DNA from 2 places in the Shewanella sp. SM74 genome. Region 2 is predicted to be linked to the other one. Evidence: riboswitches for the same ligand, from Rfam matches in the RefSeq annotation. Region 2 holds a riboswitch; the other holds the start of a gene.

Region 1 (3,192 bases), on a different contig from region 2:
TCCCACGCAAAAAGCCCACCAAGTTGATTAGAAAGCACATATTGCCCCTTGGCTTTAACTGAACGAGCATCATCGAAAGTGATTAAATCGCCAGTAGATGCCTTGAACAAAGATGGCGCCTCGGCCGTTTCGTCATAGCTGTAAGTCCAACCACTTCCCATGTAATCGTTCGCTATCTGACGATAATCCACCACACCAGCTTCCCAAGTACCTTTTACTTTGCCCGTTGCCGTCCCCGTGAAAGGATTATTACCACTGTAGCCATTGACACCTGTCCAACCGCGGCCATACATAGCGGCACCGACCACAATTTTCCCTGGGGTCACACCTTGGCCTAACAGCGCATTAACGCCATTAGCTGTGGTGTAACGGGTATTGGGATCCCAACTCGCTTCATACAGATTGGTTTGATGGCCGAGTTCAGTATTAGTCCAACCACCATTAAAGTCGTAACTCATCAAGAAGATGTAATCCATGTACTGCTGAGCAGCCTGATAATCGACTTTTTGAATTTTATCGTCACCAGCGCTAATAGCTGAGGTCAGCTCATAGGTACGACCCGTTTCGGCGCTTAGTTCATCAAGCATAGCCCGCAGTTCACGCATCAGAGTCACATAGGTTTCACCGTCATTGGCATTACCTAAATTTGGGTTAGCGCCATTTCCCCCTGGAAATTCCCAGTCGATATCCACGCCATCGAAGAATTTCCATGTCTGTAGAAACTCTTTCACCGAAGCGACAAAGATATCGCGCTTGGTTTTATCACCGAAGAAAAAGAAGGGATCCGAGAGGGTCCAACCACCGACCGAAGGTAAAATCTTCAAATCTGGATGTGCTTGCTTAAGTGCCATCAATTGACCGAAGTTACCTTTGTAAGGATCTGAATGCTCACTCACTCCCGCCTGCGGTATTTGAATCGCTGCCCAAGGATCGTGAATCGCAACTTTAAAATCACCACGACCACTACAGGCACGTTGCAACGCTTCGAAACTACCTTCGATTTCTTTCAAGCTATCATTGATGCCATCACCACCACAAATTGGGGTAAAGCCATATAAAATATGGGTTAAGTTTTGTGCAGGTATCTTATCGACCGGGAATTTACGACCGTATACGCCCCATTCGACAAAGTAACCGCCCACCACTTTGCCTGATTTATTAGCATAGGGACGGTTGTTTTCTTTTAGGGGAGCATTGAGTGGCACTAAATGGCTGCCGTCGGTATCAGCCACGAGGATTTGTTTAGCATCGCTCGCCGTACAGCCATCGCTGTTACACAGTTGTACTTGTATCTGATAACGGCCGCCCTTGTTCACCTTAAAGTTAGCGGTTCCCGACGCGCCAGATGGGCCTTCCCAAACTACATTGCCGTTGAGTAACACTTGGGCTCTATTGCCCACATCGCCACTCCAAAGGTTCCAACTGACGGAGACATCGGCGGCATCTTTCACCGTAACTAATTGATTGTAAGCGGTAGCCGCTTGATTCACTTCAATAATAGCGAACTTAGTTTCGCCCCAACCTAAAGTCGGTTTACCGGGCGCCGCTGCAAAAACACTGGCACTGATGGTAGATGCCAGCGCTGATGCCACTAGCAAGGCTGATGTTGAAATTTGAGTCTTGAACATGAGATATCCCTATTGAATTTTTATATGAATCAATAAGGCAAACAAAGCGTAGACAGGAAACAGCACTCTCTTAAAACCATGCAAAACGACTGACAACTGCACGAAGAAAAACCTGTGGTATCCCCGCTATCATAGGTACAGACGAACCCTTAGACCGGAGGCTTTGCGTCCCAGTTTTTCAACTGGTTTGCCTTTTACACACAATGACAACGTTGTCATTGTAAATATCAGCATAAGCGTAAGCGCAATAAAATTGCAACAAAATATTATCAACTGCGTTATTGGCTAAAATCGTAAATAGAACTAGTCATCTGATAAGAAAGGAATTATGCAAATTAAACTATCGCTAATATTTACTTTGGGTAATGAGGATTATCTGAATACTTTAAGAATAAAAAACAGGACTCGATATGCCAAAGGCATCACAAGTCCTGCTTTATATTTCACAATTTACGTCACTTATGCAGCTAAAACCCAATCACTAAACATTCATGGCGCAAACCATTGTCGAGCAACATGATGATCCTTATGCGCGGGGCATTTATGATCCTTATACACGGGGTTATTTATGATCCTTATGCACGAGGATAGTCCCTTGCGAGCATCACAGATAAACCGCGGCAAACCAAGGTTTCCATATCATCGACACGATTGATTTTCATCTCAGCTAAGGGCGCGCTCAATGCCATTTGCTTTAAGCTTTCGAGGCAGCCTTTGTAGTAAGGAGCGCTATTCATCATACCGCCAGCAAGCCAAATTCGATTGGGATTAAATAAATTAACCGCCCACGCTAATCCCATGCCGAGATAACTGCCCGCGCGATATAAATCATCCTGAGTGGAGATTTTGCGGCTGCGCACTGAATCGCCACTGGCCAGTTGCTCTAAACTAAACTCACCAGATTCTGTCATCACGCGACAAGGCCCCAACTCCCCCGCCACGCCCGTCGCTCCCGTAAAGACTTGTCCATTAAAAGCAATAGACATACCGATCCCAGTGCCGCACATGACCAATAACTCACAGGCATATTTGGCATCACAAGTCGCTTGCATACCCGCATCGATATCGTTGCAGATAAACTTAAGCTCACCCTGGGTTTTGACTGTATCGAAGCTCAATCCATTGAGTCCGGGTAAAGATTTACAAGAAACCAAACGATTATTTTGTACCAGTCCAGGTACGGCAATCGCTAGTTGGTAATGCTGTAAATCATAATCACGTTCAAACGCCGCAATTTGATTATTTAACTCTTCAATTTTAAAACCTTCACCTGTGGGGATTTTATATTGTTCTGTATGCCCCGCGAGCTGAAGTTCGAACAGGGCTTTGGTACCGCCCACATCTATTGTTAGTATTTGCATCGCTTACTCCACTGATACATGTGCCCCACTCTGACCCCGAGTAGAGATGGCAAATGTTAGCATAGGGTCCAAATGTTAGCGATTGAATAAAACTTAAGTTGCTAATTTTTAAGGAACAAGTCCTAATTAAAACATGACCAACCTTTTATTTAATTCACTTTTCATGCTCAAAATCACATAAATAAATTAACAACAAACCCCAT
Region 2 (3,192 bases):
TGTTTCAACCCAGTAGCCATTGAGGCTAACTAAATCGATTATTGAAAAATGGCATGACTTTCAATTGTGATAGCCCAAATTAATGTACCGATATAAGCATCGATTAAATAGATAGTTTGGGACATTAACAGAGCCAAACCCAGTGGGCAAGCCAGTTGTGAACAAAGAAGGGCAGCAAACGGTACGGTAACAACTTAATAGCGCTGTGATAAACGAAAATATACAAGCCAACAAAAGCGCTACCTTTGTTGAGAATACCTGTAATCTTGTATTAGGCTCGAATCAAAATAAAGCCGGTCTTTTTCCATCCGATGCAGACAAAAAGGGCTTAAACACACGGATATGTTTAAGCCCAATCACATCATGTTGAGAATTGATTAACTCAAAAAGTTAATTTACAGCTCAGTCCACGCCATAGCCCAAGAAGCGCCAACACCTGGTTCAAATCCAGTGGCAGAAGCCGACCACTGCACGCAATAGCCGCTATAAGGGAATGGCTTACATTGATACACTTTGCCATTTTTAGGCTGTAACACTGTAGTACCTGCAACGTAACCTTTCACGCCTGCTGGGAATACAAAATCAGCTTCTGGTGCAGGAGCTTGGTCCTTTAAGAAGAGATCAAAGTTCTGCTGAATAACATCACCTTGTTTAGGCTCAGCTTTTACCTGCAAATGATAATGCCCAGCTTTAGGCTCAACGACGTCTAACACTAAGCTAGCACTGGTATTGTTAACAGTTTGGCTCACAAAACCTGCCGCTGTGCCATCATGGCTAAACAAATACGCTGACACTAGCATCTCGGCGTTACTGGTCACATCAAAGCTGACCTTCGCCGCACCATCGATAATTTGATAATCATCGGCAAGTGAAGTGACTTCTAAGCTGTTGCCCGGAGCAGGAGCTAAATCAAATCCTACTTCGACACGCTCAATACCTGAGTTTTTCGCTGTAAAAATGTCGTTTTTGCCATACACAGGCTCAATCACACCCGATGCATTTTTTTGTCCCGCTTTTAACTGGGACTGCTGGGCATTAATCGCGCTTGCTAATAGGAAAGGCCAATTTTGTTTATCACCTTGAGTCGCATCGCTAATGGTAATGACTGTTTGCTTAGCCGCTTGCTCACCATTGGCGTCAAACACCCGGGTCATCACTTTATCGCCTGCTTTTAGATCGAGTGACGGATTGATATCCCCCACATCTTGCCATTCACTCGGCACAACAGGACCCGAGCCCAAGTTCACATCGATAGCATTGTAGAAACTATTCGTCGTATCTCCCACTTCCCACACGGCCAAGATCACTTGATAACCACTGCGACCTTCTGGCACGTAGCAGTCATGGGTCACTAACTTAGGCGGCTGTTCCATACCACCATCAACTACGCAAAAGGGTGCTAAGTCAAAGCTCGCTCGACTCAAAGCTTGGTTTGGGTTCCAATCTTGGCGAGTTAAATAGTAACGCCAATTACGGGTGACATGGTTTGCTGTGAACTGCCAACTGAACTTATTCCAGCCCGCTTTAATATCCGTCTTTGCCCAACGGCTCGGACTTTGTTCATCCAAAGGTGAAAAAGCACCATTGCCAGCACTCGCCAATTTGCCATCAGCAGGACCTGATTCAGGAAAACCCGATGGCCCCTCAACACTTTGCGGCTCCCATTGCACCGCACCACAATTGGCATTTTTACCTGTTTTACAGGCATATGAACGCGATTCAGGTGCCACAACATAACCGTGCGCCTGCGCAGAGATACTCACAAACGCATTCGTCGCCATTACTGCCGCGGCCAATAAACTCAATTTAGAAATAGGGGAAAAAACAGTAGGATTTGCCACTTTAATGCACTCCATTGATTGCCTATCATCCTAAACATAATGATAGGCTTAGATATAAAAGTGGTATTTGGGCAAACAACAGCATTAAACAGCAGTCGTTTATCTTTCACAGAAATCGAATTCTGCGGCAACTCCGCTATCTTAGTTCACTAAAAAATCCATTTACAACCTTAGACCGGAAGCTTTGCGTCCTAACTTTTCAATTAGTTTGCCAAATACAGTCGTTATCATTGAGTCACTACGAGTTAACAGTATGTAACTAAGTAGAAATGACTTGGCTAAATTAGCAACAAAAGACAACGTTGTCAAAAAATAATTCATTTACATTCATTAAGTTACAGAATGTGAATCGGTATTTTTCTGACACCCGTCAAACATTTATCAGCACCTACTGTTATAAACTCGTGCTTGAAACTAAATCTTACCTAGGTATAATGCCCACCTCGCTTCGGGGGAGTAGCTAACTGGATTTCGAACCATCGTCATCTAGGGTGAACATCAACATACTTGGCAACATGCCATGGTGTTCACAGCAAATCATAGATTTGCCCAGCAAGACCTGAGCACAATTACCGCACCTAGGGGTGGACGGTTTATTGTGCTTATGTCATAACCACCCCTAAAGGATCACACTTGGAAGCCCTACTTGCCTCAACCTTTACGGTTGCTATCGCCGAAATTGGTGATAAAACTCAATTACTTGCACTAATCCTCGCCGCAAGATTTAAAAATAAAACCGCCATTATTTTAGGTATTTTGCTGTCGACATTATTTAACCATTTTGCCGCCGCTTGGATTGGTCAATGGGCCATTAACTGGGTAAGCCCAGATCTTGCACGTTATTTAGTGGCTGCGTCCTTCTTCGCGATCGCTCTTTGGGTGTTAATCCCAGATAAAGTCGATGCAGAAGAGAGCCGTTTCTATAAAATGGGCCCCTTTCTCGCTACCTTTATCCTGTTTTTTATCGCCGAAATGGGGGATAAAACGCAAATCGCAACTGTGGTATTAGCCGCAAAATACGATTCATTAACTATGGTGGTTGCTGGCACAACCTTAGGCATGCTGCTTGCTAACGTACCCGTAGTGATCGCAGGCCACTTCAGCGCTGAAAAATTGCCTATGTTGTGGATACATCGTGGCTGCGCCGTATTGTTCGCACTCTTAGGCGTAGCAACACTGTTCTTCTAAGAATCGAGGCAGGGGTTTTGCTGCAGAATAAAATTTCTTCACGCAATATTTTATTCTTTTAAACCTAACCGTTTTGCAAGTCGGTGCAAATTACCTGTATCGATTTGCAATATTCTTGCACACGCAGCCCAATTTTGTTGATTCGCGGCTAAAACTTGACGAA

What was found. A riboswitch is a leader RNA that binds a small molecule or an ion and turns the genes downstream of it on or off. The one in region 2 is predicted to bind cyclic di-GMP.
Region 1: linked by a shared signal. The riboswitch ahead of L5M49_RS08495 (glycosyl hydrolase family 18 protein) and the one ahead of gbpA (N-acetylglucosamine-binding protein GbpA) in region 2 are both predicted to bind cyclic di-GMP.

The regions. Positions count from the first base shown of each region.
Region 1 is NZ_JAKKRZ010000006.1:145,148-148,339, reverse strand. Features, by position in the region: gene L5M49_RS08495 (glycosyl hydrolase family 18 protein) at 1-1,628, opposite strand, end outside; cyclic di-GMP riboswitch class I at 1,742-1,830, opposite strand; gene L5M49_RS08490 (ROK family protein) at 2,204-2,989, opposite strand.
Region 2 is NZ_JAKKRZ010000004.1:117,071-120,262, reverse strand. Features, by position in the region: gene gbpA (N-acetylglucosamine-binding protein GbpA) at 396-1,841, opposite strand; cyclic di-GMP riboswitch class I at 1,965-2,064, opposite strand; gene L5M49_RS06260 (TMEM165/GDT1 family protein) at 2,475-3,029, shown strand; gene norR (nitric oxide reductase transcriptional regulator NorR) at 3,080-3,192, opposite strand, start outside.